One region of the Pseudomonas sp. p1(2021b) genome, then DNA from elsewhere that is predicted to be linked to it. Evidence: riboswitches for the same ligand, from Rfam matches in the RefSeq annotation. Region 1 holds a riboswitch; each other region holds the start of a gene.

The links. Region 1 has a riboswitch for cobalamin ahead of K8374_RS12065 (ABC transporter ATP-binding protein). Riboswitches for the same ligand answer to the same signal wherever they lie in the genome.
Region 2: another riboswitch for cobalamin. It lies ahead of cobW (cobalamin biosynthesis protein CobW); the one in region 1 lies ahead of K8374_RS12065 (ABC transporter ATP-binding protein).
Region 3: another riboswitch for cobalamin. It lies ahead of cobO (cob(I)yrinic acid a,c-diamide adenosyltransferase); the one in region 1 lies ahead of K8374_RS12065 (ABC transporter ATP-binding protein).

The regions. Positions count from the first base shown of each region.
Region 1 covers NZ_CP083746.1:2,616,377-2,626,397, reverse strand. The annotation lists gene K8374_RS12080 (sterol desaturase family protein) at 159-629, shown strand; gene K8374_RS12075 (FecCD family ABC transporter permease) at 635-1,657, opposite strand; gene K8374_RS12070 (ABC transporter substrate-binding protein) at 1,657-2,625, opposite strand; gene K8374_RS12065 (ABC transporter ATP-binding protein) at 2,622-3,398, opposite strand; cobalamin riboswitch at 3,506-3,713, opposite strand; gene K8374_RS12060 ((2Fe-2S)-binding protein) at 4,026-4,511, shown strand; partial or broken gene K8374_RS12055 (molybdopterin cofactor-binding domain-containing protein) at 4,508-5,092, shown strand; gene K8374_RS12050 (xanthine dehydrogenase family protein molybdopterin-binding subunit) at 5,551-6,681, shown strand; gene K8374_RS12045 (hypothetical protein) at 6,841-7,386, opposite strand; gene K8374_RS26435 (hypothetical protein) at 8,650-9,084, opposite strand; gene K8374_RS12035 (hypothetical protein) at 8,965-9,234, shown strand; gene K8374_RS12030 (SAVED domain-containing protein) at 9,209-9,442, opposite strand; gene K8374_RS12025 (hypothetical protein) at 9,729-10,021, opposite strand, start outside.
Region 2 covers NZ_CP083746.1:2,889,399-2,899,419, forward strand. The annotation lists gene cobN (cobaltochelatase subunit CobN) at 1-2,696, opposite strand, end outside; gene cobW (cobalamin biosynthesis protein CobW) at 2,700-3,767, opposite strand; cobalamin riboswitch at 3,866-4,064, opposite strand; cobalamin riboswitch at 4,269-4,489, shown strand; gene K8374_RS13515 (CbtB domain-containing protein) at 4,584-4,769, shown strand; gene K8374_RS13520 (CbtA family protein) at 4,780-5,469, shown strand; gene K8374_RS13525 (cobalamin biosynthesis protein) at 5,487-5,879, shown strand; gene cobM (precorrin-4 C(11)-methyltransferase) at 5,916-6,668, shown strand; gene K8374_RS13535 (DUF1272 domain-containing protein) at 6,712-6,966, shown strand; gene K8374_RS13540 (response regulator transcription factor) at 7,177-7,791, shown strand; gene K8374_RS13545 (transporter substrate-binding domain-containing protein) at 7,803-10,021, shown strand, end outside.
Region 3 covers NZ_CP083746.1:1,188,935-1,198,955, reverse strand. The annotation lists gene K8374_RS05615 (cobyrinate a,c-diamide synthase) at 1-480, opposite strand, end outside; gene cobO (cob(I)yrinic acid a,c-diamide adenosyltransferase) at 477-1,088, opposite strand; cobalamin riboswitch at 1,208-1,432, opposite strand; gene K8374_RS05605 (ADP-ribosyltransferase) at 1,484-4,027, opposite strand; gene K8374_RS05600 (PQQ-dependent sugar dehydrogenase) at 4,172-5,488, shown strand; gene K8374_RS05595 (C40 family peptidase) at 5,815-6,351, opposite strand; gene K8374_RS05590 (C40 family peptidase) at 6,492-7,130, opposite strand; gene hda (DnaA regulatory inactivator Hda) at 7,258-7,962, opposite strand; gene K8374_RS05580 (AI-2E family transporter) at 8,185-9,258, opposite strand; gene K8374_RS05575 (DUF2066 domain-containing protein) at 9,271-10,021, opposite strand, start outside.

The DNA of each region.
Region 1 (10,021 bases):
CAGGTAGGGTCAAGGGCAGTTGCGTGACAATTGCGCGATCTGGGAAATTTCCTTCATGAAACCGGATGTTCGGCGACCGGACTTTCATGAAAAAGGCCTCTGAAGCGCGCCCAGGCGGTGTTAACCTTGCGCCCTTCGTTACAACCTCGGAACGTTACATGCTGTTCAATCTCGCCATCCTGTTCGGCACGCTGGTGGCCATGGAAGGCGTCGGCACGCTGGCCCACAAGTACGTCATGCATGGCTGGGGCTGGTGGCTGCATCGCTCGCACCATGAGCCCCACCTGGGCATGCTGGAGACCAACGACCTGTACCTGGTGGCACTCGCCCTGATCGCCTCGGGTCTGGTCGCCTTGGGCAAGGCCGGGTACGCACCGCTGCAATGGGTCGGCGCTGGCGTGGCGGGCTACGGCGTGTTGTATGTACTGGCCCACGATGGCTTCTTCCATCGCCACTGGCCCCGGGCGCCGAAGCCGGTGAACCGCTACCTGCGACGCCTGTATCGGGCCCATCGGCTGCACCACGCGCTGCCTGGGCGCAAGGGCAGCGTGTCGTTCGGGTTCTTCTATGCACCGCCTGTGCGGGTGCTCAAGCGCCAGGTACGCGAGCGTCGGGCACAAGGCCTGTAGAGACGTCAGGGCTTGCGGCGCAGCATCAGGATGAAGAACATGCCGCCGATGGCGGCGGTGGCGATGCCGATGGGCAGGTCCTGGGGCGCGATCAGCGTACGTGCGCCGATGTCCACCCAGACCATGAACAGCGCTCCGAGCAGGGCGCAGGCCGGCAGCAGCCGTCGATGTTCAGCGCCTACCAGGCGGCGGGCGACATGGGGCAGCATCAGGCCAACGAAGCCGATGGCCCCGGACAACGACACCAGCACGCCTGTGAGCAGCGCACACCCCACGAACACCTGGGCTCGTACCCGGCGGGGCTCGAAGCCCAGGCTGACGGCCGTCTGTTCGCCGCTCATCAAACCATTGAGGGCCCGCGCCAGGCTCATCAGCAAGGCAAAGCCCGCCAGCACGCACAGCGCCGGCAGCCACAGCAGCGACCACTGCGCCAGGCCCAGGCCGCCCAGCATCCAGAACATCACCGAGCTGGCCGCATGAGGGTCGCCGGTGTAGAGCAGCAGGTTGGCCAGGGCCATGATCACGAAGGATACAGCCACCCCCGCGAGCAGCAGCCGGTCGCTGTCCAGGCGCCCGCGTCGGCTGGCCACCGCCAATACCAGCAGCATGCTGGCGAGCGCGCCGATGAACGCCGCCAGCGGCAGGCTGAACGGGCCGGCGAAGGCGCCCAGGAACAACACCACCAAGACTGCGCCCAGCACTGCACCGGAACTGACCCCGAGCAGATGCGGGTCGGCCAGCGGGTTGCGGGTCACGGCCTGCAATGCACCACCGACCAAGGCCAGGCCTGCACCCACCAGCGCACCGAGCAGCACCCGCGGCGCGCGGATCTGCCAGACGATCTGTGCCTGGCCCCGGCTCCATCCCCCGGGGTCGACCAGGCCTGCCTGTTGCAGCACGATGCCCAGCACATCGGCCAGGGGTACCTGGGCAGCACCGAACCCCAGGGACACCAGACACGAGCACAGCACGGCCATCACCAGTGCGACGAGCAACAACCGGAAGGCGCGACGATCACGTACCGGCATCACTGCAGCGTGCCTGCGAACAGGCGGGGATGCAGCGCCGCTGCCAGCTGCTCGATGGCGCTGGCGTTGTCCACCGATGGGGTGACCTGAATATAGGAGAGCACCACGAAACGTCGTTCGCGGATGGCCGTCACCTCGCCCAGGGCCGGGTGCGCGAGCAGGAAGTCGCGCTTCTGTTGCCAGGAAGTCGGGCCGTAATCGACGATCACGATCACCTGCGGGTCGCGCTCCACCACGCTTTCCCAGTTCACTTCGGTCCAGCTGGCGTTGACATCGGCCATTACATTGTCACCGCCGGCCGCCTCGATCAGCGCTTGGGGCATGCCGAGGCGGCCGGAGGTGGTGGGGCGGTCTTCGCCGCTGTCATAGAGGAAGACACGGGGAGCCTGGGGCTCAGCGGCGACCTGCGCCTGCACACGCGCCACGCGTTGGCGCAGGGTGGCGATCAGGGCCTGGGCCTGCTGGCGAACGTCGAAGATGCGCCCCAGGTTGTCCAGGTCCCGGTACAGGTCATCGAGACTGGCGCGGTGCTGGGGCATGACCCGCGAGCAGGACTCGCTGAGCTCGTACACCGGGATGCCGAACGGCGCCAGGGCCTGTGGCGTGACCGGGCCGCCCACGTACATGCCGTAGCCCCAGCCGGCAAAGAGGAAGTCGACATTTGCATCGAGCAGGGTTTCCACCGATGGGTAGCGCGGCGCGAGTTCCGGCAGGCCGTCCAGGGCACCCGTCATGGTTGGGTCAAGGGTTTTCCAGCCACTGATGCCGGTGAAGCCAACCATACGCTCGCGCAACCCCAGGGCCAGCAGCATGCCGGTCAGGTTGCTGTCGTGGCTCACCGCCCGCTGGGGCGGCTGGCTGAAGGTGACATCGCGCTCACAGCTGCGCACGGTCACGGGGTAGTCGCCCGCCCAGGCGACGAAGGGCAGGGCGGCCAGCAGGGCCAGGCAGGTGAGGCTTCGCTTCATGCGGGGCTGATCCAGGTGATGCGTGGATGAAAGGCTACGGGGTGACGGTCGACCAGCGCCCGTACGCCGAAGACTTCGGCCAGGCACTGTTCGGTCAGTACCTCGGCCGGGGTGCCGTGGGCAACGATGCGACCGGCCTCGATGACATACAGCCGGTCACAGAAGGCCGCGGCCAGGTTCAGGTCGTGGAAGCTGGCGAGCAGGCTCAGGCCGGTGCCGCGCAAGTGCTCCAGCAAGGCCAGCTGGTAGCGGGGGTCCAGGTGGTTGGTGGGTTCGTCGAGGATCAACAGGCGCGGTTGCTGGACCAGCGCGCGAGCCAACAGCACGCGCTGCTTCTCGCCGCCGGACAACGGGGTAAAACCATGATCGCCGCGCGCTTGCAGGCCCAGGCGATGCAGGCTGGCGTCCACCAGCGCATCGTCATCGTCGCCGTCGAACCAACCCTGGTGCGGCGTGCGGCCCATGGCGACCACATCGCGTACGCTCAGGCCGAAATCCTCGGGAAACTCCTGGAGCATCACCGCGACGCGTTGTGCCACCCAGCGCGCCGGGCGCTGCCAGATGTCCTCGTTTTCGAGCAGCACGCGCCCGCCATCAGGCCGTGTGAAGCGATAGGCGCAGCGCAGCAGGCTGGTCTTGCCGCTGCCGTTGGGGCCGATCAGGCCGACGCATTCACCGGGGCGTACCTCCAAGTCAATGCCGTCGAGCAGCCGCCGGCCACCAGGCGATGGCGCCCAGTGCAAACCTTCGAGACGCAGGGTAGGGGCAGACATGACGAGCAACCGTACCGGGAATGAATGTAACCCGACGATGACGGCGCGCAAGGGAATCGCGGGCAGGCTGCTGCCCAAGACCGGCCCGCGCCCGCCCACCGCGGGAGTTGCCAAACGAGGTGACAGGCCGGTCTCCGGGCTTGCGAGAGGCGTGAGGCATTCACCTTCCCATGCCGGTGGCACAGTGGCGTATCGAATGCATCGCTCGCTTACCGTTGCGGGGGCAGCGCCGGACTGATCGCACAAGGCGAGGCACCGGCTTCCCGTTTAATCCCCGGCACGGCGGCAGGGGACACCTGAAACTGGGGCGCATCTGAGCATTTATGGGGTGGGGAGTCAACCTGCAGGGCGGTCGTTCTAGCGTCGCAACGAGACGAAGTCGGTGGAAAGAGACAACACGTCGAACATCAAGGCCTCGAAGATCACCAGCAGGTTCAGGTCGTTGCGGTTCATCCCGGCTCCTTTTGTTGGGTCGCGTCGGTGGGGCAACGATCGATCGGGTCTTCGATTTTATTCTTTATTGCTGCCCCCTGATCGAAATCTCGACCTAAGCTCTTCTATTGTTTTGCGCGCCTGCGTCGAAGCCATCCAGGCGCAACTACCCGTGGTGCAGACGAGGGCGATCCGATGACCCAAACGCTAAAGATCAACGGGACCGAACATCAGGTGGACGTGGATGACGACACGCCGCTGCTATGGGTACTCAGAGATGTGCTGGGGATGACGGGGACCAAGTTCGGTTGCGCAATGGCCCTGTGCGGTGCGTGTACCGTGCATATGAACGGTGTCGCCATCCGTTCGTGCGTTACACCTGTCGGCAGCCTGGCGGGGGCCAGCATCACGACGATAGAAGCGGTGGGTGACACCGATGTGGGGCGTCGTGTGCAGCAGGCGTGGCTCGAACACGAGGTCGTTCAATGCGGCTACTGCCAATCAGGGCAGATCATGGCCGCAACGTCATTGCTCGCCAGCAATGCGAACCCCAGCGATGCCGATATCGATGCCACGATGGCAGGCAACATCTGCCGTTGCGGCACTTATGTGCGCATTCGAGAGGCCATAAAGACAGCTGCAAGCAAGTCTCAGCCTACGAGCGGGGAGGCCAAATCATGAGCATCCAGAACCTGATGGCCTCATCTTCTACCGAAGGGGTCAGCCGTCGTGGTTTCCTTCGAGCCAGTGCTGCACTCGGTGGCGGGTTGTTGATCGGTATCTCGCTACCTGGATTTGCGGGTTCGTCGCAAGGCCAGGATTCGAATTTCACTCCCAATGCCTATATTCGGATCGAGCCCAGCGGCAAGGTTGTATTTGTCATCCAGCCGGTAGAAATGGGGCAGGCCACCTATACGTCAATGCCCGCGCTCATAGCGGAGGAGCTGGAAGTAGGGCTCGACCAGATCGTTGTCGAACATGCCCCGGCGGACGACACGCGCTATGCCAACCCGGCACTGGGCTTCCAGGTGACGGGAGGATCGACATCGGTGCCTGCGAACTGGAAGCCGCTACGTGAAGCGGGCGCGGCAGCACGTATGTTATTGATCAGCGCAGCGGCCAATCAGTGGGGTGTGGCTGCGGACAGCTGCAAAGCAGAAAACGGATCGGTGCTTCATCCGGCCAGTGGCCGGAAGCTTGGCTATGGAGAGCTCGCCAGTGCCGCTGCGAACCTGCCTGTTCCAGATATTTTGCCGCTGAAACCGTCCAGTGAGTTCAAGCTCATTGGTACTCCCGCCAAACGGACCGACGGGCAGGACAAGGTCACGGGGAAGGCGGTGTTCGGCATCGACGTTCGGCCAGAAGGCATGAAAGTCGCTGCAATCACGATTTGCCCCATTGTCGGGGGCACGCTGGAGGCGGTCGAACCTGGTCCAGCGATGGCAATCAAAGGCGTCCGGCAAGTTATCAAAACCGATAATTCGGTAGCTGTTGTCGCGGACCATATGGGCGCTGCGCGCAAAGGGCTGGCTGCGTTGCAGATCCAATGGGACGGTGGCCAGAATGCATCGGTCTCGAGCGAGCAGATGCTTGAGGCGATAAAGAAAGCGTCAATGCAACCCGGCCGGCAATCCAGCAAGGAAGGTGACGCAGAGGGTGTATTCAAGACGGCTGCCAGAAAGGTCGAAGCGGTCTATCAGGTTCCATTCCTGGCTCATGCATGGAGCCGGTCAATTGCACAGTACATGTACGAAAGGATGGCTGTGAACTCTGGGTTGGCAGCCAGGTACCGGCGCGTGCAAAGGCGATTGCGGCAGAGCTCACAGGGTTGCCTGAGGACAAGGTCGAGGTACATAACCAATTGCTGGGCGGTGGCTTCGGCCGGCGCCTTGAAGTCGATTTTGTTGCCCATGCCGTGAAGATCGCCAAGCAAGTGGACTATCCCGTCAAGGTCATCTACTCACGGGAGGAAGATACGCGACACAGCTCGCTGCGACCGTACCATTACAACCATCTGAGCGCCGCGCTCGATGAAAAGGGGAGTCCCATCGCGTGGATCCATAAAGTCACTGGCGGCTCCATCTTGGCGCGCTGGTTGCCTGCCGCCTTCAAGGATGGCATCGATCGTGATGCGGTACGCGACCCGTCCGGTCCGTACGCATTTCCCAATATCAGTGCCTATTACGTACGCCACGAACCTCCTGAAGGGATCTACCCCGCATTTTGGCGTGGTGTGGGCCACACCCAGAACGGTTTCATGGTGGAAAGTTTCCTGGACGAGCTGGCGCATATCGCCAAGATTGATCCGTTTGAGTATCGCTATCCATTGCTTCAAAAGCATCCTCGGTTACTCAAGGTGCTTGAGACGCTTCGCGAAAAATCGGGCTGGGGCACACCAATGGGCGATAGGGAAGGGCGAGGGTTGGCCCTTACTTATTGTTTTGGTACTTATGCCGCCCAAGTGGCTGAAGTCAGTGTCCAGCCCTCGGGGGAGGTCAAGGTAAAACGCATCACCAGCGTGGTGGACTGCGGCATTGCGATAAATCCGGACAGCGTTGTGGCACAAGTCCAAGGAGGTACTATTTTCGGGCTGACGGCGGCGTTGTTCGGAGACATTACCTTCAAGGACGGGCGAGTCGAACAAGGTAACTTCGATACGTATCGGATCTTGCGCATCAACGAGACACCGCAATTCGATGTACACGTCATCAAGAGTGATGAGGCGCCCGGTGGCCTGGGTGAAGTCTCCACCGTCCTGATTGCACCTGCGGTCACCAATGCAATATTCGCCGCTACAGGCAAGCGACTTCGCTGGTTGCCAATTGACCCGAGTGAGTTGCGCCAGGCTTGACGGATAAGGCTTACCTGCCACAGCGTTCGTGGCGGGTGAGCAGCTCGAAGAAAATACAGGGCATTCGAGGTTCCAAAGACGGCCAAACTTATAACTCGACTAAATGAATATTTAGTTTAGTTATAATTAAGGGCAATTAAAAAGAAAGGGAAGACAAGGCTATCGACTGCTTCGCCCAACTGCAAGAAGCGCCTGAAATGCAGCTTTAGCAGCTTCCTCAGCCTCTTTGATCTGGTTGAGAACCGTCATTAAATGTAGATCAATCACTTCCTGCGTTTCTTTATCCGCTAGATCTCCAAGCAAACCGACGAATTGCTTTAAACGATTTACTTGGGAAAAGGCGTTTGCAAGGCTGCTGCTCGTGGCTTCGCTGAAGAAGTCAGCTTTGTCCAAGAACTGTGAAGAAAGGTCGATCGTAATCGCCGATGCCTTTTCGGCCAGTCGGCGGCGAGCTTCTTTATCCTCACGCAAAGTACCAATCAGCGGATCGCTGCCGGTTGGGAAAAGATCGCTCCTGAATTTGGAAATTTGGACGTGTGCAGCTCCGACTGGTGTCGTCATAATCTGAGCAAGAAGCCTAGTACGTTCAAGACCCCGTTGATGCTTGTCGAAGAGCCAAACGCACAGAGCAATGACTGCGGCAGCGGCAGTCGACACAGCGCTGATTGCATCCCAGTCAATTTCCCAGTCTGTACAAAGCCACATTCCATTTCTCCGGCGTAGAGTGAAAGCAACAGCGTTGCTGAAGGCCGGCATTCAAGCATGCGCAGAAAGCATCGCCAAGCGATGCCTGTGCGAGCTGCAGCAAGGTGATCAAGGCCAGAGCCTGGCTTCAAATCTGTCCACCCACGGCCCCGGTAGCTCCATACAAATCTGCGCATAATGTATATTATGTTAAATTGTGCTGAGGAGAGGCATTAAGCGGGCCTCACAGTCTTTTATCGACGCTGTGCGAGCTCGATCGACCGACTGGTTTTCGCGCCGGGCCGGCGCATAGCACCAGGACTACCCCGGAAAGGATCAGCGCCCTACCCTCATCAACGTTTACCTTTGCTGCTGCAGCTCATCAGCAGACCTGGAGCCAGTTAGGCCACGAAGCAATCCCGCTAGACCATCCCAAAGACGTTGCCGCAGGCTTTGCTTTGCTACTCTGCCCAACCTTTCCAGCCGTTCAATCCGGGCAATCATCCGTGTGATGCCACGTCGTGCACGTTGGCGGCGTCCATTCCTTCTCATAAGCCGGTCTCCAAATGTCCCAAGCTGGTCACTCGAATCACTACTGGTAGATCGGTCACCGTAGCACTGGCCGAGGCCGCATTGCCAGCCGCTATGCTGAACCGGTAAGGCCCAGTAAGTGAAAACACACCAAAAATGTATGCATATACAGTGTCGTTCCAGACCTCGCGAGAGCCGAAACCCGGCATGCTTAAATCCCGCCATTCTGAACTCGGAGCCATCCCAAAATGGCTCAAAGCAAAGCACCATAAGGCCTGTAGCCGTTTTTCAACGATTGGTATTAAGACTGGAGATCTTCAGCCAAAAGGTCACCGAGGTGGCAATTTCGCGGGATGAAATAAATAACTGTATATGTGCACAGTATTTAGGCGGCGCTCGCCTCGGGCGAAACACGTTGCTCTGCATCTGGGAATTCTAAGGTATCGGATGGGGACATGTAGGTGGGCTGTCGCTCTGACCGCGCTGTCGGGGTCTTGGCCCTCCGGGCTTCCATCCTCGTGCTTGCGCGCTCCGCTTGCCTTTGTGCTCTGCCCGACCGAGAACAGCGCATCAAGGTCTTGGGTTAGACGGTCATGCCACTCGTTGAAGCTCTTGTTCCGAGCCCCGCCGTCAATGTTCCAGCGATCCGCGAAGTTCTCTTTTACCTGGCCAGGCATGGCCGGGTTGTTAACCCGAATGCCCTGGCGGCGATCAATGAAGTCGGGCATCCGGGCAATGATTTCCATCACTACCTCAATGGAGGAACGCAGGCCATACGGGTGGCTCTGCAGGAGATCGTCGTAAGCCTGACCCGCCAGTGTCACCAGGATAATCGAGATCGGGCTGGTTTCGCGGATGTGAGCCGGCTGACGTTTGAAATGGTATTTGCGAAGTCTTCTGGGTTGGACGGACTCCATACCGTGTTCTTGTCGCGTACACGAAGGTCGGTACCGGTGATGTGCGCGGACAATGGGATCGCCGCGTCACGTCAAAGTAGAACGGCTCCCCCGGATACGGCAAGCGCCAGCAGCGGTTTTTAGGCTCGGGTACCCCTGCCCCATCGATGCCATGCAGCGCTGCACCGAACAATTGAAAGAAGTCCTCGGACTCGGTCAGGTTGGTGAACCGGGAGCCACTGAGCTTCACAACCACATCCAAGTCGAAGTTTTCACGCCCATCGCCAGCGATGGTGGTCTGCGTGCGCATCGAACCTTGCACCACTACACGGACGTCATCAGTGGACATGCCGAGCTTGTGGGCAATGTGCAGACCAAACCGCTTGTAGCTGCGCTCTGCCGCCTGCCGCTTGGCTTCACTTCTTCAGCATCGATACGATGAAGCTTTCCCACTGTGTGGCATTTAATTCGGGAAGGGAGTGTTGTACGTACTTGCCAGGCTGCTCAGGTGCGGTAGGCATTTCTACGGCCCAGGGGTATGGGTTCTGTTCGGTGCGCTGCCACTGGTAGCAGCGAAGCGGTGGCATGTTGTGCGGATCGTACCGTCGGCCAAAAACACTGGCGGGAGCCGCGAGGATCAGGTGCACCATGGAAACCTTCTGTCCTTCCAGCTACTCGTGCGCGTGGCTACCAAGGATATCTCTCGAGACTACCCACATTCACTGTGGTGTGCCCGTCTGGATGTAGGAGCGGTTCGATCCAGCTCAGCTGACTAACCCGTTGTGTACTGGACAGATTCGAGCCTCTGCTGGAAATAGTACGGGTGGCACAGACACAAGGTTCTCCAAGCGCAGCGGCATGACGCGCACCTTGCTATTGCAGATGTCAGCATGGCATTGCTCAGCAGAACGGGGCGTCCTGATTCTGCAGTGTCTGTTAGGCAGTAAATTTACGAGCATGGGCAACATATGCTAATGGCTGTTTCGAATTTGCACCTCGTGCGGCGCGAATCTGAGACACCACTTCAAACGTTAACGGAATGATGCCAAGAGCCACCGCTGCTCTACCTTGAGGCCCATCTTCACCGGAGTAACTCAATCCTGCAGCGACGAGGGGGATCAGAGATGTGCAGATGATTCTTCCAAAGCTCGGCTTCATGGCAGACTCGATTTCCTTGATCTGCTCTTGGCAATCCATGATGAACAGGCGCGTTCTCTGCAGCCGTTCTT
Region 2 (10,021 bases), 270 kb from region 1:
AGCTGTCGCAAATGGTCACCATGGTCCTGCAGGTGACGCTCGAGGATCAGGTTGGCCGAGGCGAAGCCCAGGCGCCAGGCCGTGGTGGTGGGCAGGTTGCGTACGTCCACGGTATAGAAGTTGCGGCCCGTGGGCAGCACGTCCACGCGCCCACGGCTGGGCGCGCCGCTCGGGCCTGCCGGAACGAAGCGCCCGCTCAGCGCCGCCAGCAGGCCGTCGATTTCCGCTGCGCCACAGCCATCCAGGGTCGGCGCCAGCGTGTCGACCAATGCCTGGAGTACTGTCGCGACCGGTTGCCAGGCGGGCTCGCCAGGCAATTGCAAGTGCCCCGCCAAGGCCTGCTCGATCAGCACCAGCGCCAGGAGCTCGAGGCGTTCGCGGGTATCACCGCAGGTGCGCCAGATCGCGTCGTCGAGTGCCTGCAAACGTTGCGGGCGCGGCCCCTGCCACGGTTGGCCGAGGTCACAGTCCAGCGGATCGAAGCCCAGGGCCATGGCCTTGGCCAGGGCGCGGACAAGGCTGGCGTTGGCGCCTTTGCCATCGCCGCGCTCGACACGCAGCAGCGCCAGCAAGGTGTCGCGGCGCAAACGCCCTTGCGGCGACTGCCCGAACACATGCAGGCCATCGCGGATCTGCGACTCCTTGAGGTCGCACAGGTAGGTATCCAACCGTGGCAGCCACAGTGCGGCATCGTCCAATTGCCCCTCGAGCTGAAGTTCGCGGTCGATATGGTTGGCCTTGACCAGTTCGAGGATATCGCCCTGCAGTTCGCGAGCCCGGCGCGGGTCGAGCAACTGCGCCTCGTAGAATTCGTCGGCCAGACGCTCCAGGTGGCGCAGCGGGCCGTAGGTTTCGGCGCGGGTCAGCGGCGGCATGAGGTGGTCGATGATCACCGCCTGGGTCCGGCGCTTGGCCTGGGCCCCCTCGCCCGGGTCGTTGACGATGAACGGATAGATATTCGGCAGCGGGCCGAGCAATGCGTCCGGCCAGCACTCGGCAGACAAGCCGACGCCCTTGCCGGGCAGCCATTCGAGGTTGCCGTGCTTGCCGACATGAATCACGGCGTCGGCGGCATAGCCGTTGCGCAGCCAGAAATGGAACGCCAGGTAGCCATGCGGCGGCACCAGGTCCGGGTCGTGGTAGACCGCGCTGGGGTCCACCTGGTAGCCCCGGGCGGGCTGGATGCCGACAAAGGTCAGGCCATAGCGCAGGCCGGCGATCATCATCCGGCCGCTGCGGAACATCGGATCCTGCTCCGGCGGCCCCCAACGCTCCAGCACGGCCTGCTGGTTGGCCTGTGGCAGCGAGGTGAAGGCCTGCTGGTAGTCGGCCAGGCTCAGGCTCTGGGCACAAGGGCGCTGGTCGAGGTGGTCCAGGTCGTTGGTCACACCGCCCAGCAATTGGTGGATCAAGGCGGTGCCGCTCGGCGGCAGGCCCTCTACCGGGTAGCCCTGCCCCTGCAGGGCCTGGAGGATATTCAGCGCGGCGCCTGGAGTATCCAGGCCAACGCCGTTGCCGATGCGCCCGTCGCGGGTCGGGTAGTTGGCCAGCACCAGGGCCACACGCTTCTGCGCGTTGGGCAGGCGCGCCAGCATCACCCAGCGACGTGCCAGTTCGGCGATGAAGTCCATGCGCTCGGGGTGGGCGCGGTAGCAGACCACGTCCGACTGGCTGCGCTCGCTGCGCCAGGCCAGGTCTTTGAAGCTGACCGGCCGGGTGATGATACGCCCATCCAGCTCCGGCAAGACGATGTGCATGGCCAGGTCACGGGCGCCCAGGCCCTGTTCGCTGGCCTCCCAGGCCGGCTGGTTGTCCTGGGCGCAGATCGCCTGGAGCACCGGGATGTCGCGCCGCAGCGGGCGCAGGTTGGGCTGCTCCGGGCTAGACAGGGCAAAACCGGTGGTATTGATCACCACTTCAGCGCCGGCCTCGTCCAGCCAGGCCTCGACCTGCGCCAGGCAGGCGGCCTCCTTGAGGCTGGCCACGGCGATCGGCAGTGGGTTGAGCCCTGCGGCGTGCAGGCGCTGGCAGAACACATCGACGAACGAGGTGTTGGCCGCCTGCAGGTGCGATCGATAGAACAGCACCGGCGCCACAGGTTGGTCGGGGTGCCAGTGGGCGTACCAATCCTGGAGGGTCGCGCTGGGCTTGCCGGGGTGGTACACGCTGGTACGCGGCAAGGGCTGCGGTTCTTGCCAGGCGTAGTCGCGCTCCAGCCACAGGCTGGCCAGGCAGTTGAACAGGTTCAGGGCGTTGGCCTTGCCGCCCTGGCGCAGGTAATGCCACAGGCGTTCGGCCTGTGCGCCAGTCACCGTGCCCAGACCAGTCAGTTCCGGGTCCGGACGGTCGTCACCGGGCACCAGGATCAGCTGGATGCCACGGGCGGCCAACGCCACCAGCTGCTCGACACCATAGCGCCAATAGCCGACGCCACCGTGCAACGACACCAGGATCACCTTCGCATGGCGCAGCACCTGGTCCACATAAAGGTCGACCGAGGCGTGGTTCTGCACCTGCATGGGGTTGGCCAGGCGCAGGCTGGGGAAGCCCTCCGGCAGCTGCTCGGCGGTTTCGGCGAGCAACGCCAGGTGCGAGTCGCCGCTGCAGAGAATCACCAGTTCGGCCGGCGTCTGGCCGAGGTCGGCGATGCTGTCGTCCGGCACGAAGCCGCCGGGCTGGGTCCGCAGCAGGTGCATGGGTCAGGCGCCCAGGGCCTGGCGCAGGCGCGCTTCCAGCTGCGCGGCGTCCAGGTCCTGGCCGATCAGCACCAGGCGCGTGACGCGTGGCTCGTCAGCGCGCCAGGCACGGTCGAAGTGCTTGTCGAAGCGGGTGCCGACGCCCTGGATCAGCAAGCGCATGGGCTTGCCGGGGATGGCGGCGAAGCCCTTGGCGCGCAGGATGCCGAACTCCACCACCAGTTGGGTCAGGGCGTCGAGCAGCAGGCTCTCGTCCGCCTCCGGCAGGTCGATGGAAATGGAGTCGAAGGCATCGTGGTCGTGATCGTCGTGGTCATCGCCGTCGTGATGGGCATCATGGTGGGTACGGCGACCGTCGATGTGCGCCTCGGCCTCGGCCCCCACGCCAAGCAGCACCTCAAGCGGCAGGCGGCCGCTGCTGGCCTCGATGACCTTGACCGCCGGCGGCAGCTCCTCCAGCACCTCGGCACGGACCTTGGCCAGGCCTGTAGCATCGATCAGGTCAGCCTTGTTGAGCACCACCAGGTCGGCGCTGGCCAGCTGGTCGGCGAACAGCTCGTGCAGGGGCGACTCATGGTCCAGGTTGGGGTCGAGCTTGCGCTGGGCATCCACCTGATCGGGATAGGCCGCGAAGGTGCCGGCGGCCACGGCCGGGCTGTCGACCACGGTGATCACGGCGTCGACGGTGCAGGCGTTGCGGATTTCCGGCCACTGGAAGGCCTGTACCAGTGGCTTGGGCAAGGCCAGGCCGCTGGTTTCGATGAGAATGTGGTCCAGGTCACCGCGGCGTGCCACCAGTTCACGCATGACCGGGAAGAACTCCTCCTGCACGGTGCAGCACAGGCAACCGTTGGCCAGTTCGTAGACACGGCCACTGGCCTCCTCCTCGGTGCAACCGATGCTGCATTGCTTGAGAATTTCGCCATCGATGCCCAGTTCGCCGAACTCGTTGACGATGACCGCGATACGCCGGCCCTGGGCGTTATCGAGCATGTGCCGAAGCAAGGTGGTCTTGCCCGAGCCGAGGAAGCCGGTGACGATGGTGACGGGGAGCTTGGCCAGTGTTTTCATGTCGCGATGCCCTTGGCAGGATGGCGCGGGCATGCAGGACGAAAGCCTCGGCCTTGTCGGTCGGGCTCGTTCGCCACCGGATCACCCCGCCCGGTTGAAAGTCGAAAACGTCACGAGGCAGGTCTCCTGGCTTGCACCGTACCGGCCGGAGCCGGTGGAGCGACGCCTTCCCGCGCAGGGCGCAGTGGCTGTGTCGATCCTGTTCAGTGCCTACAGTTGCGGGGGCAGCCGCGGCTTGGACCGCGTTCCCGTCTTAGCTGCGGCCGACGCCGCAGAACCTCGAAGCGGCAAGGCTACGCAGTGGTGGGTAGGCGGTCAACCATCAGCGCAGTATTCCCTCCATCTCCATAGAGAATGGATTTTGTGGGGGCGGCGCACTCTCGATGGGAGCTGGCGATAGCCTGCGATGGGCTGCAAAGCAGCCCCAAGCCCTCAAACGCTGGAACCCCTCCAGACTCAGCGCCTTCGACACCAATTGACGGAGCATCGGCCGCATGCTTTGCTTGCACCTTGCGTTCAGGTGCCCCCTCGGGGGTGAAACGGGAAACCGGTGCGTCGCAGGCCCCAAGGGGCCAGACAAGGCCGGTGCTGCCCCCGCAACGGTAAGCGAGTGCGCGTCTTGACCACTGTGCCGCGTCGTATGGCATGGGAAGGTGACGCTGTCCAGGGAGCCTGCCTCCTCCTCGCCAGCCCGGAGACCGGCCTGACGACGAATGAACACCCCGCGGTGGGCGGGTGCTGTCGTGTGCCCTGGGCAAACCCTGCCCAGGCGTGACGCCCGTGCCCGTCGCCCCTAAAAAAGCAGAGGAACGCGTCATGTCCGTCACCAGTGCCAAACACAGCATCGCCACTCCCGTCAGCCTCAGCCAGCGCGTGCTGCTCGCCATCGGCGCCAGCCTGCTGGGCCTGTGCCTGGTCTACTTCGCCGGCTTCTCGCACATCGAGGCCGTGCACAACGCCGCCCACGATACCCGCCACAGCGCCGCCTTCCCTTGCCACTGAGTACGCCTGCATGATCAAGCGCATTGCCCGCACCGCCGGCTTCAGCGGGTTGCTCGCTGCCCTGCTGCTTACGCTGTTGCAGAGCCTCTGGGTCACGCCGCTGATTCTCCAGGCGGAAACCTACGAGAACAACGCCCCGAGCGCCGAGCACCACGCGCATGACGATGGCGTGGCCGCCCACACCCACGACGCCGAAGCCTGGGCCCCTGAGGACGGCTGGCAACGCCTGGGGTCCACGACCGGTAGCAACCTGGTGGTGGCCGTCGGCTTCGCCCTGGTCCTTGTCGCGCTGTACAGCTTGCGCGAACCCCGCACGTTGGGCACCGGAGCCTTGTGGGGGCTGGCCGGCTTTGCGGTGTTCTGCCTGGCGCCCACCCTCGGGCTGCCGCCGGAACTGCCAGGCACTGTTGCGGCCGACCTGGGCCAACGCCAGGTCTGGTGGATCAGCACGGCGGCTGCCACCGCCGTGGGCTTGGCGCTGGCAGTGTTCGCCCGGCATTGGCTGTTCAAGGCGCTCGGTGTGGCCTTGCTTACAGCCCCCCATCTGGTAGGCGCCCCTCAGCCAACCGTCCATGAGAGCCTGGCCCCCGAGGCCCTGGAAACCCAATTCAAGCTTGCCTCCTGGTTGACCAATGCGGCCTTCTGGCTCGCGCTCGGCCTGCTCAGCGCCTGGCTTTATCGTCGTTCCAGCCAGGCCTGATGACTCGCCCTCCCGTGTTGCCGGCGTTCTACGCCGGCTTCGGCTGTCGCAAAGGCTGCCCGGCCGACCACCTCGAGCGGCTCCTGCGTGACGCACTGGCTGCCCATGGCCTGCAACTGGCGCAATTGCGCGGCATCGCCAGCATCGACCTCAAGGCCGAAGAAGCCGGGTTGCAGGCACTGGCCAGCCGCCTCGGGCTCGCCCTGACGCTGTTTCCGTCCGTACAATTGCACGCCTTCGAACCATTGCTCAGCCATCGCTCTGCCGCCGCATTCAACCACAGTGGCTGCTGGGGGGTCGCCGAAAGTGCAGCATTGGCGCTGGCCGCACAAAAACAAGGGACGCCCCGGTTGCTGGTGCCACGCCAGGTAGGCGACCGGGCTACCGTTGCCCTGGCGTGCAGCCGATAATCGCTGCTCCTTATTGCCCTACTGCAAGGACTTCCCATGACGGTCTTCTTCATCGGTGCCGGCCCCGGCGATCCGGAATTGATCACGATCAAGGGCCAGCGCCTGATCCGTCAGTGCCCGGTGATCATCTATGCCGGCTCACTGGTGCCCGCAGCCGTCCTGCAGGGCCATAATGCCCATACGGTGATCAACAGCGCCGAACTGCACCTCGACCAGATCATCGCAGCCATGCGCAACGCCCATGAACAAGGCCAGGATGTCGCCCGCGTGCACAGTGGCGACCCGAGCCTCTACGGGGCGATCGGCGAGCAGATCCGCCACCTGCGCGAGCTGGGTATCGACTACCAGGTCATCCCAGGCGTCACGGCCACCGCCGCCAGCGCCGCCCTGCTCGGCTGCGAGCTGACTTTGCCGCAAGTGGCGCAGACGGTGATCCTCACCCGCTACGGGGACAGCTCGCCCATGCCCGCGGGCGAGCAACTGGCCGACCTGGCCCGGCACCGCAGCACCCTGGCGATCCATCTGGGTGTCAAGCACCTTGAACGTATCGTCGCCGAGCTGTTACCCCACTACGGCCCGGATTGCCCGGTTGCCGTGGTGCACCGCGCCACCTGGCCGGACCAGGACTGGGTGCGTGGGACCTTGCAGGATATCGTCGCGCTCACGGCAGCCAAAGGCTTCCGGCGCACGGCATTGATCTTGGTGGGCCATGTGCTGGGCGACACTCCATTCGCCGAGTCGGCCTTGTACCGGGCCGGGCACGCTCACCTCTATCGACCCTTGGGCTGAAGCCCAAGATCATTCCTACAAAAAACAATATGAGGTTACACAGATGCTCGAACTGCGCCCCAACTGCGAATGCTGCGACATCGACCTGCCAGGCGACAGCCCGGACGCAAGGATCTGTTCCTTCGAATGCACCTTCTGCCGGGCCTGCGACGAGGCGCATTTCCAGGGACGTTGCCCGAATTGCGGTGGCCAACTGGCCCCCCGGCCACCTCGAGTCGGCACCGCCCTGCTGAACAACCCGGCCTCAGGCCAGCGCGTCATCAAGCCCCATAGCCGATGCACCCGGGCCGGCGGATAGGGACCGCGGGTTGACGATGACTGTCCAGCCTGTACCATTGCCATGCCGTTTGTAGGAATTTTCAACAAACACACTTCGTTTATTCAACGACCCTACGCTTCCCATTACTATGCCCCCCGAATAAACGTATCTTGCGCGCTCCGCGCAGGTCCCAGAGGGTATTCCTGCGGGATTTCAGGAAACGGACCACATTCCTACAGGAGTTATCCAATGACAGCCGTTCTGATGGTTGACGACCATCCAACCGTTCGACTCGCGGTACGCATGTTGCTCGAACGCGAACGTTTTCGCGTCATCGGTGAATCAGGAGACGGTATCGATGCCGTGCAGCAGGCCCGCGCACTGCGCCCCGACGTGGTGATCCTCGACATCGGCCTACCTGGCCTTGACGGCATGGAAGTGATCAAGCGACTGCAATTGCTTGAGCCTGCACCGAAGATCATGGTGCTCACCGGCCAACCTGCCGACCTTTATGTACGTCGCTGCCTGGATGCCGGGATCGCCGCCTTCGTCAATAAAGATGAGGACCTCGACGCCCTGGTGTTCGCCTTGAAGGCGCTGGTCAAGGGTTACTCGACCTTTCCACAGATGTCGGTCAACAGCAGTTCGCTGGAGAGCGAGTGCGAACGTCTAGGGAGCCTTTCGAACCGTGAAATGGAAGTGCTGCGTCGCCTCAGCCGTGGGGAGAACAACAAATTCATCGGCGAATGCATGAACCTCAGCGCCAAGACCATCAGCACCTACCGGGGTCGTATCATGGACAAGCTCAAGACCGAGTCGCTGGTCGAGATGGTTGACCTGGCCAAACGCAACCAGGTCGCTTGAACGCACTCTGTATGAGAGGGGCACTGGGCGTTCTGCTATTGGGCTTATGCCTGGTAGCCACCTCGCCTGCGGCAAGCACGGACAGCGAGGCCCGCCACTTGCTGGCCCGGTCCCTGAGCGTCGCACCACCCTTGCCGTTGGACCCGGTCGATCGGCAATGGCTGGAGCGGCGCAAGGCCTTGGTGCTTGGGAGTTCGAAGCCGGACTACCCACCGTTCGAGATCAACACCAGCCTCACCGATTACGAAGGGATCAGCGCCGACTATGCCGGCCTGATCGCCGAACAGTTGGGTGTGGCGATCGAAGTCCGGCGCTTCCCCGATCGCCAGGCAGCCATCGAGGCACTCCACGCAGGCAGTATCGACCTGCTGGGCAGCTCGAATGCGTTCGAGGCCGCCGATGCCCAATTGGTGCTCAGCCAACCTTATGCCGATGACCTGCCGGTGATCGTCAGCCGGCAAGACCGGATGCTCGCCCGGCACGCCAAGGACCTGGCCGGCTTGCGCCTGGCGATGGTTGATCACTACCTGCCGGAGTCGGAGGTCCGCAAACAGTATCCCCAGGCGCAGCTACGCCTGTATCGCTCGACCCTGGCTGGGCTCTCCGCCGTGGCGCTGGGCGAGGTGGATGCCTACCTGGGCGATGCCATCAGCACCGACTACCTGGTTGGCAAGAGTCTGCAGGGCCTGGTGAAGATCGACCATTTCAGCCCGCTGGCAACGGATGTCTTCGCCTTTGCCCTGGCTCGCGACAACCCTCGCCTGCAGCGACTGGTCGATAGCGCCCTCGCCAGGATCAGTGACAGTGAACGGCTGGACATATTGCGCCGCTGGAGCACTGGCAACACCAGCCTGCTATTGAAAAACCACACTGGGGCCCTGACTGCCGAAGAGCAGGACTGGATCAAGCAAACCCCGAAAATTCGCGTACTGGTAAACAGTTCACTCGCCCCCCTGACCTTCAATGATGCCGCACATCACCCCAGCGGTATCACGATCGACCTGCTCAAGCAGATCCGCCTGTTGACCGGCCTGCGCTTCGAAATCGTCGAACGCGACTCGATCCAGGAAATGGTCGACCAGGTGGCCGAGGGCAAAGCCGAGATGATCGGCGCCCTGGGCTATGGCCCCGAGCGGGCGGCACGCCTGCGCTATACCCGCCCTTATCTGGTGAGCCCGAGGGTCCTGGTCACCCGCAGCGATGCTTACTGGGCCGGCGGCCCCACCGCCTTGGACGGGCGCCGGGTCGCGCTGCTGCGCGGCGCCCCACAGCGGGAGGCGCTGCGGCAGAAATACCCTCGGGCACGCCTGGTCGAGGTGGACACCCACCTGGAACTGATGGAAGCAGTGGCCAATGGCGAGGCGGATGTCGCGCTCAGTTCGCACATCAATGCCAGCTATTACATCGCCCATGTGTTCAAGAACACCTTGCGCATCGCCGGCCTGCAGAGTGACGAACCGGCGGTGGCGGCCTTCGCGGTGGCGCCCAACCAGCCACTGTTGCAATCGATCCTGAACAAGACACTGTTGAGCATACCGCCCGAGGAGCTGGATCAGGTGGTCAATCGCTGGCGCACCACCACCGTGGTCAGCGACAGCCCGTGGCGCAATTACCGCACCCTGGTCTTGCAAATCGTCGTGCTGGCCGTCCTGCTGCTGGCCGGCGTGGTGTTCTGGAACACCTACCTGCGCAAGCTCATTCACCAGCGCACCGAGGCCGAACGTGCCCTGCAGGCCCAGCTGGCCCTGAGCCGGAGCTTGCTGGAGCAATTGCGCCAGGCCAAAGACGACGCCGAGCAGGCCAGCCAGGCCAAGAGCACCTTCCTGGCGATCATGAGCCATGAAATCCGCACGCCCATGAATGCCGTGATAGGCCTGCTCGAACTGGCGCTGGAAGACAGCCGTCACGGCCGCAGCGACACACAGGCGCTACAAACCGCACACGGCTCGGCGGTAGGCCTGCTTGAGCTGATCGGCGACATCCTCGACATTTCGCGCATCGAGTCCGGCCATCTGACCCTGCAACCGGCGCCCACGGACCTGGTCGAGCTGGTCCGCTCGACCTTGCGTGTGTTCGAGGGCAATGCCCGCATCAAAGGCCTGCTTCTGCACGCCGAACTGCCCCAGGCTCCGGCCTGGCTGCAAGCCGATCCGGTGCGCCTGAAGCAGATTCTCTCCAACCTGATCAGCAATGCCATCAAGTTCACCGACCACGGCAGCGTGAAGGTCAG
Region 3 (10,021 bases), 1.4 Mb from region 1:
CAATTGTGCGTGGCGCAGGCTGCCGACCCGGTTGGCCAGCACCCCGGCAAAGGGCAGGTCGGGCTGGTAGCGCGCCAGGCCCAGGGCCAGGGCGCCGAAGGTCTGGGCCATGGCGGTGCCATCGATCACCGCCAGCACCGGCACGCCGAAATGACGTGCCAGGTCAGCGCTCGACGGGGTGCCATCGAACAGCCCCATGACCCCTTCGATCAGGATCAAGTCGGCCTCGCCCGCCGCCTCCCAGAGCAGGCGCCGGCTTTCCTCGGCGCCGATCATCCACAGGTCGAGCTGGTACACCGGTGCGCCGCTGGCGCGTTCGAGGATCATCGGGTCGAGGAAGTCCGGCCCGCACTTGAAGACCCGGACCTTGCGGCCCAGGTTGCGGTGCAGGCGCGCCAGGGCGGCGGTGACCGTGGTCTTGCCTTGGCCTGACGCGGGTGCCGCGATCAGCACCGCCGGGCAGTGCCGGACCTGGTTCATAGCTCCACGCCCTTCTGGGCGCGGATTCCGGCCTGGAAGGCATGCTTGACCATGCCCATTTCGGTGACGGTGTCGGCCAGCTCGATCATCTCCGGCTTGGCGGCACGGCCGGTGACGATCACGTGTTGCATCGGCGGGCGCGCCTGGATATCGGCCAGTACCTGGTCGAGGTCAAGATAACCGTGCTTGAGGGCGATGTTCAGTTCATCGAGCACCACGAACTGCAGCGAAGGGTCCTGCAGCATCTGGCGCGAAACCGCCCAGGCGGCTTCGGCGGCGGCGATGTCGCGCTGGCGATCCTGGGTTTCCCAGGTAAAGCCCTCGCCCATCACGTGGTAGCGCACCTGTTCGGGGAAGCGGCGGAAGAACAGCTCTTCGCCGGTGCTGTTGCGCCCTTTGATGAACTGCACCACGCCACACTGCATGCCGTGGCCCAATGCGCGGGCGAGCATGCCGAAGGCCGAGCTGCTCTTGCCCTTGCCGTTGCCGGTGAGCACCAGCAGCAGGCCACATTCGTTGGGGGCATTGGCGATACGTTCGTCGATGATCGCCTTCTTGCGCTGCATGCGCGCCAGGTGACGTTCGTCGCGCTCGGTGGAATCGCTCATCAGGGTTCTCCGCAGGCTGTCACCGCGCACGGGCGACGACAGGTCGATAGGCAGGCAGCCGGAGAACGCGCAGGAGCCGTGGCAGACGCGCCACGGTGCACCGCGCATCACCCTCCGTGATGCCGTTGGCAGTGACAGGCCGGTCTCCGGGCTCGTGAGCGAGGCCTTGGGCCCCTGTACCGCGCGCCTTCCCGGGGCATGTCCCCAGTGGCCCTGCGCGGCCTTTGACTCACCTACCGTTGCGGGGGCAGCGCCGGGATCGCGCCTTCGCTGGCGCCCACCGGCTTCCCAGTTTCACCCTGCCCAGCGTTGGCTGGCAGGGCACCTGAAACACGTCGCGAAGGTTAGAGGGTTGGATCGGGAGCGTCAAATGAAGCGAGGCCCCGATACCCCAATCATGGCCCGAAGAAACGCTCTACCAGATGTGGCGCTCCCAGCCGTTCGAGATAGGCGCCTCTGTCGAACGGGTCACCGCTACGCAGGTCGTATACCGGGCCGCCTTGAGGCTTGCTTACCTGCCTGAGTCTGACCTTGACGAACCGATAGTCGACACCGACGATTTCAGAGACTTCGTCGATCTGGAAATACGTTCCCGGCAGGAACAGCGTCTCGACTTCATAGCCATGGGCAGAGAGCGGCGCGATCTGCCTGCCGCTGCGGTAGCGACCGGCTGGCAGTTCGAACACTACAGAGGTGTCGTCGAAAACGCCCTCCAGGCCGCGACTCGAAAGCTTGTCCGGATCGGCCGAGAACTTACGAATGATGTAGGGGTTTTCGGTAAAGGACGTCAGGTCGGTGTTGACCAGAATATCCCCTTCGCTGAAACGCCCGCTGCGAAAGTGCACGCCACTGGTACCGCGCTCGCCGCACCCCCCTCGATACAACGGAACCTCGGCATCGGCAGGCAGTCGCTCCAGGGAGTCGGCCAGTTTGTCGAGATAGCTGGCTTCGTCTCCATAGCTGAAGTTGCGCACCCCCTGACGCAGGTAATCATTGATGGAGTCATCCATGGTGTAGGTATCGATCAGGTGATTCTTGAAGCGGCCATCATGCTTGTAGGTGTAGGTGGAGGCGCCATGGTGGTCGATATAGTCGAACCCTTCATCGTCCACCAACGGCTCGGCATCGCTCGCCAGCTCGGGGATGTCGAGCTGCTCGAACAGGCTTTCCTGGCGGGCCATGGCGGTGTCGGACAGAAACTCGCTGCGCTGCTCATCGGTGAGCATGTACTCATCCCAAAAGGCCGACGACTGCTGGGCAAGCCCATCCCCTGGCGCGCCTCCCGCGAGGCGCGGCGGGCCCAGCAACTCCCATTCGCCCGCTTCATTCAGACGCACGGGGCGTATCGGCGCGAAGGCGAAGGGGTTGTCGGGGGGCACGATGAGCCAAGTGTTCAGCTCGGTGCTGTAGCGCACGCGATACGGCAGGCCTTGCAGTTCGATCCAACTCTCGCCCTTGGGGCCCAAGTGGATGCCGCGCAACATCTGGCGGCCTTGTGGCAGGCCATACAGGATTTCGTTGGCTTGCTGGTCTTGCAGCCAACCTTGAGGCTCGGCAAGCGGTTGCCAGTCAGCCAGCGATACGCCCGTTTCATGAAATGCCGCGCGATAGGCCAGGGTGGCATAGCTGGCACCGAAGCCGAGCTCGATCATGTTCAACGCGGCGAAGATCGAATCGATGATGGCGCCGCGCAGGGCATCCTGCCGTGCCGTACGGCTGCGTGCATGGGTTGCAGCATCCACATCCAGCCAGACCTTGGTCACCGACGCCGCCAGCAATGCCAGGCTGATACCGGGCGACAAGGGCACCAGCAAGGCGCTGACCTTGATGAAGGCGGCCAGATAACCGGTGAGCATGGCCTTGCGCAATTGCTGGTTATCGACCATCAACCCGGCGTTGCGGCGCATGTCGCTCCTGGCATCCTCCTGCAGCTGGGTGAACAGCTTGCGACTGCCCGCTGTGCTGGATTGCCGGAGCAACTGCAAGGCCGCGGCATCGCTGGAGCTGTCGGCCAGCTGGCGCAGGGCATCCTCAGTCGCTTCAGGCCCATCGCCCAGGTGCGCGTCAGCGATCGCCGCGCTCCTGAGCCGCTGCATGCCTTCGGTCGTGGCCGCCCAGCTACGCAACCAGCGCGCCATGGCCAGCTCCGAGGCGAACCCGCGCAAGGCCTGCTCGTCATACGGCATGTACAGCCACACGCGCCCATCGGCTGGGCGCAGGATATACAGGCAAGCCCTGCCCACACTCGGGCGATAGACACTGAGCGTGGTTTCCCCTTCTTCCGTCACCGTGCGCAGCAGCTCCAGCGTCGGAATAGGCGCCGAGGACGCGAGCACACTCGAGACGAGGGCGCGAATCTGCCTGGCATCCTGCGCCGTGAGCCTCCCGTCCCGCTCGGCCTGCTTGCACTGGGCCAACAGGCTGACCTTGGCCAGTACCCTGAAGTCGTCGGCACGCGTTCTCCAGAACGCCTCCACTTCGTCCTGTACCACCTGGGCGAAATCCAGTTTCCAGAAATCCTTCTGAACCTCCCGGGCCAGCATAGGGACCTCGTTACGTTCGTCGAACCGCTGCGCATAGGCCCCCTGGCAATAGAAGCCACCGTAAAGGTCCAATTCGTCCGTGGCGTCCTGGAAGCCTACAGAGAAGCGCTCGATCATCAGCTCGGTGAAACGCAAGGACTTGATCGGGCGCTGGTTGTGCGCCCAGCCGGTGAAACTCCGGCTGCTGGAGGCCGCATCGGTGAACTGGTGCCACCAGACCAGATCCGGGTCCCAGTCCTTGCCGGTGTGGCGCCGCAAAATCTGCCTAGCGTGACGCTGGGCGAGCCGATAGGGGTCGGGAAAATGCGCCAGGAAGTCGTCCGTCAGTTGTGTCAACGCGCGCCCGGTACCGAGCACCTTGAGGTTGTGCAGCACTATGTGTTGGAGGTCGAGCATAGGATAGGTCCAGGCTGGTCTAGGGCCTGCCATGGTTGCCAATGCCCCGTCGCCCCGGTGGTAGATAGGTCTGCACGCCGCGAATGAACCTACTCGAACGCATCCGACTCTCAACTCTCACACACTCCGATGAGGACTCCGGTCATGGACAGGATGCGAACTTCGATACTACTGGCCCTGATCTTCAGCCTCGGTGCCTGCGGCGAGTCCGCTCGCCTGGACGTCAGCGACGGCAGCGGCCCTTCGCCGCAGCTGCCGGAGCCGCGAGAGACGCTGCTCCCCACCATCCATATCGCGCCGGTCACCGGCTGGCCGGAGGGCGCCAGGCCGAAGTCGGCCACCGGTACACAGGTGGTTGCCTTCGCCAGCAACCTCGACCACCCGCGCTGGCTGCATGTGTTGCCCAACGGAGATGTGCTGGTGGCGGAAACCAATGCCCCAGCCAAGCCCGAGGATGGCAAGGGGATTCGCGGCTGGGTGATGCGCAAGGTCATGGAGCGCGCCGGCGCAGGCGTGCCCAGCGCCAATCGCATCACCTTGCTGCGCGATGCCGACCACGATGGCGTCGCGGAGATTCGTACGACCTTCATCGAAGGGCTCAACTCACCGTTCGGCATGGCATTGGTGGGCAAGGACCTGTATGTCGCCGATACCGACCGGCTGCTGCGTTTTCACTATGAGCCGGGCGCCATGCAACTGCGCCAGGAAGGCCGCACGGTGGTGGACCTGCCTGGGGGGCCGCTGAATCACCATTGGACCAAGAACGTGATCGCCAGTCGCGACGGCAAGAAGCTGTATGTCACGGTCGGCTCCAACAGCAACGTGGGCGAGAACGGGCTGGACAAGGAACAGGGCCGGGCAGCGATCTGGGAGGTGGACCCAGCCAATGGCGAACATCGGATCTTCGCCTCGGGCCTGCGCAACCCCAACGGGTTGGCGTGGGAGCCGCGTACAGGCGTGCTGTGGACGGCCGTCAACGAGCGTGACGAGATCGGTAGCGATCTGGTGCCGGACTACATCACCTCGGTCAAGGATGGGGGGTTCTACGGTTGGCCATACAGCTACTACGGCCAACATGTGGATTTGCGGGTCGAGCCGCAGGATCCGGCGAAAGTGGCGCAGGCGATCGTGCCGGATTATGCGGTGGGGCCGCACACGGCATCGCTTGGGCTTGAGTTCGCCCAGCCGGGGGTGTTACCGGCACCGTTCGAACAGGGGGCGTTCGTAGGGCAGCATGGGTCTTGGAATCGCAAGCCGCACAGTGGGTACAAGGTGATTTTCGTGCCGTTCAGTGATGAGGGGAGGCCTGCCGGGAAGCCGGTGGATGTGCTGACGGGGTTTGTGAATGGTGAGGGGAAGGCGATGGGGAGGCCTGTGGGCGTGGTCAATGATGGGCGTGGCGGGGTTTTGGTGGCGGATGATGTGGGGAATGTGGTTTGGCGGGTGAGTCGGGGGACTTGAGGGCTTGGGCTTGGGCTTTTAGGTCGTGCAGGTATTCGTTTTTGGTGGTGGGGCCTGGGCTATCGCGCAGGAAAGAGCAAACGCGGTGGCGGCGACAGCGGCGAAAAATCGTGCTGATGGGTTGGCTGTTCTAGCCCTATCGCGGGGCAAGCCCGCTCCCACAAGGACGGCGCAAGCTCAAGAATTATGCGGTCTCTGTGGAGATCACCCAGCCCTTTGGGCTGCGCTGTCGCGCAGAGAACAAGTGGCTAGCGCCGCCTTCTTCTGTGGGAGCGGGCTTGTCCCGCGATTGGCCCGAGCGCTCACCATCACTGTCACTGACGATCTCAAGGATTCTGCGCCAAATGCCCCGCCGTCAACACTCGCTTGGCCTGCAGGTACGCCCGCGCCCAATAGCGGTTGGATAGATAATCCAACCGCACCGTCCCCCCGCTGGAGGGTGCATGCACGAACCGCCCCTCACCCACGTAGATCCCTGCATGGCTGACCTGCGAGCCGCCACCGGTGGCGAAGAACACCAGGTCACCCGACTGCAACGCATTGATGTCTACATTAGGCGCCCGCATCACGATCATTTCACGCGTCGACCGCGGCAGCTTGATCCCCGCCGCATCTCGGTACACATAGCCGATCAACCCACTGCAATCGAACCCCGAGTCCGGCGTATTGCCACCCCAGCGGTAGGGCGTGCCTACCAAGCCGATGGCACGGAACAACACATCTTCCGCCACAGGCGAAAAAGCCGGTTGCTGGTTGAACGTCACCGTCGGCTTGGCCACCGGGGCAGGTGCCGGGGCACGGCTCGAGCAGGCCGCGAGCAATGCCGCCAGGGAAAGGAATGCGAAGCGCGCCAACATCGCCATGGTCAGAACATCCTGTCTGGAACCGTTCGGCCGCAGCCGAAGCCAAAAGAGTTGAGGAATTAGATTAGACGCTTTCTATAAATGCGCACGGCGGCGAGCTTTTCAGCATCGCCGCCGCGGCAGGGTACAGCATTTTGATATCAGTTGCGCGAGATCGTGGTCGGCGCCATGGCCAGGGCGCGCTTGGCCTCGATAAAGGTCTTGCTCCAGTAGCGATCGCCCAGGCTGTCGATGCGCACACCGCCGCTGCGGCGGCTGCTGGAGTGGATGAACTGGTTGTCACCCAGGTAGATGCCGGCATGGCTCACACGGCCACGGCCATTGGTGCTGAAGAACAGCAGGTCACCTGGCTTGAGCTTGTTGCGAGCGACTTTTGGCGCATCGACGTTGATCATCTCGCGGGTCGAACGCGGCAGTTTCACGCCTGCTTCCTCACGGAACAGGTAGCCGATGAAACCACTGCAGTCGAAACCGGACTTCTCCGAGGTACCGCCATAACGGTAACGGGTGCCGATCAGCGACATGCCGCGCTCCAGGATACTGTCGGCCAAGGCCGGCAGCTCATAGGGCTTGCTGTTGCTGGAAAAGGCTTCCAGGTCTTCTTCAGTGGCCAGCGGCTCTTCACCGAAAACGGAAGAGGCGGATGGCTTGATCAGCTCGGCGGTATGGGTGGCGAGCGATTGTTGATCCTGTGGCTGGGAAACGGGGCCTTGGGAGGCGCAGCCAAAAAGCAGGGTCACGAGTGCAAGTGGCACGAGGGGTGCGAAGCGCGTCAGCATGGGCACGACCGTGTCTGTAATCCTTTAGAAGGGGGAAACTATGCCCTCTATCATGGCCATTTGCAAATTTTATCGAAAAAAATGTGACTTTTCTGTTTTCAGGCTCTGGGGCGCTGTTTTCAGGGTGCTACCAACCCAGGGTTTCCTTGAGGAACGGGATGGTCAGCTTGCGTTGCGCCTGGAGGGAAGCCTGGTCGAGACGTTCGAGCAGATCGAACAGTGCACTCATGCTGCGAGCGCCACGGGTGAGGATGAAATGACCGACTTCATCGGTCAGGTGCAGGCCGCGGCGCGAAGCCCGCAATTGCAAGGCACGAAGCTTGTCTTCGTCGGACAGGCCGCGCATCTGGAAGATCAACGCCAGGGTCAGGCGCGACTTGAGGTCGGGCAGTTTGATCGGCAACTCGCGCGGTGAGCTGGACGCTGCCAGCAGCAGGCGCCGACCACTGTCGCGCAGGCGGTTGAACAGGTGGAACATGGCCTCTTCCCAATCGGCCTTGCCGGCGATCACGTGCAGATCGTCGATACACACCAGTTCGTATTGCTCCAGGTAATCGAGCAACGTCACGCCACGGTCGAGCAATTGTGCCAGAGGCAGGTAGACAGCCGGCTCGCCCAGCTGCTGGAAACGGTGGGTAGCGGCCTGGAGCAGGTGCGTGCGACCAACACCCTGCTTGCCCCATAGATAGATGAGGCTCTCGGTCCAGCCGGCGTCGGCTTCGCAAAGCCGTTCGACGTAACCCAATGCCGCGGCATTGGCGCCCGGATAGTAGTTGATGAAGGTGGCGTCATCGCGCAGACGCACACCCAGGGGCAACTGGATCGGTTTCATGCTGGCTGGCGGTCGCGAGGACCACAGGGGGCCTTTGGTGAACAGTGTGCAAAGTCTATACCCGCAACGCGGACGGCACAATCTGTGAGGGTAATAGGGCAAGTAAAATCAATGGGTTGCATGACACTTTGGCCTTGCCGGCCCGGTTGCATGGCAAGGGCTTCGCCCTCGATCGCGCGGCAGGCGCGCGCCTAATAGGGCCGCGACGCGGCCCCTACCCGGCTAAAGCTTCGGGTCGATATCCCCGGCGTACATGTCCGACTCCTTGTAAAGGTCATGCACATGCCGCAGCAATACCATGATCACCGCCGCCACCGGTAAGGCCAGTAGCACGCCGGTGAAGCCGAACAACTCGCCCCCGGCCAGGATCGCGAAGATCACCGCAACCGGGTGCAGGCCGATACGGTCGCCTACCAACAGCGGCGTCAGCACCATGCCTTCGAGCGCCTGACCGACCATGAACACCGCGACGATGCCGAGCATCGCGTAGGGGTCGCCGCCGAACTGGAACAGGCCCGCGACCAATGCCGCGCCGATACCGATGATGAACCCCATGTACGGCACGATGGCCGCAAGCCCGGCCAACAGGCCGATCAGCAACCCCAGCTCCAGGCCCACCAGCATCAGGCCGCCGGCATAGATCAAGCCAAGCGCCAGCATCACCAACAACTGGCCGCGAACGAAGGCCCCCAGCACCTCGTGGCACTCCCCTGCCAGGCCCATGACCTGGGCTTCGCGCTGGCGAGGCAGCAGGCTGCGCAGCTTGGCCATCATCACGTCCCAATCGCGCAGCAGGTAGAACCCTACCACCGGGATCAGCACCAGGTTGGCCAGCCAGGCGAGCAAGGCCAGCCCCGACGCCGTGGCCTGGGACACCACCACGCCGACAATATCGGTGGTCTGGCCCATGTGCGCACCAATAGCGGCCTTGATCTTGTCGAACTTCCAGAAGCCATCGGCCAGGCCCAGCCGGCCCTGTACCCAGGGCAGCGCCACATGCTGCAGCCAATCGAGCATCTGCGGCGCCAGTTCGTACAAGCGCACCAACTGCTTGGCCAACATCGGCACCAACACCAGCAGCAAGGCAAGGAACAGCAGGGCGAACAGACTGAACACCACCACCACGCCCCAGGTCCGAGACAGCCCCAGGCGTTCCAGGCGGTCGACCAGCGGGTCGGCAAGGTAGGCAAGCAGGATGCCGACCAGGAACGGCGACAGGATGTTATGCAGGCAATAGAGGAGCACGGCGACCAGCAACGCCATGCCCAGCCACGCCCAACGGCGCATATCGATCATGCGTGGTACTCCCTACCAGCGAAAGCGCAGGCCGTCGAACGGCTTGGGCGCGGCCGGCTGCGGCGTGCCCGGTGGCTGCGGCGCCGCAGCGGCATCGGGCAGCGGCGCAGGCGCCTGCTCGGGCGGCAGCTCCTGGAGCTTGGCCAGGCCCAACTGGGCACGCAGTTGTTCGCGGTTGCCGGTGACGCTGTAGGTCAGGGTATCGCCTTCGGCCTGGCGCAGGCGTGGGCCGTAAGGCTCGAGCACGCGGCCGAGCTCGGCATAGCGCTGCAGGTTCATGCCCTGCACCTGGATCTGCAACTGGCTGCTGGCCCCCGGGCGGGTGACGTAGCGGGGGGCCAGGCGACTGCTGACCGCCAGCATCACCGCATCGGCCAAGGCTGCCTGGTCGGCGGCCTCGACGCTCCCCTGCTCGCGCTGGTCGCCCAGCCACAGCTGCCATTTACCCTGCCACTTGCCGTCTGCTTCCTGGGCATGCACCGCCAGCATGGCATCGGCGTTGTAGCGTTCGGACGCTTCGCGCAAGGGTGCCGGGTCACTGCCCTCTAGTTGCTTGGCGTTCGCCACCAACTGTTCCTGCAGGTCGCCCAGCGGCAAGCGCAGCGGCAGACCGCGATGCTGGGCGGCACGGCGCAACGGGCCGGCGGCCGACTGCCCGTCCCCCACCAGGTTGCTGCCCTCGACGCTGTCGCTCAGCCACCAACCGAGGATCGACGGCCGGTTGCTGCCCCACAGGGCCAGCCCGGCCTGGCGCAGGGCGCGC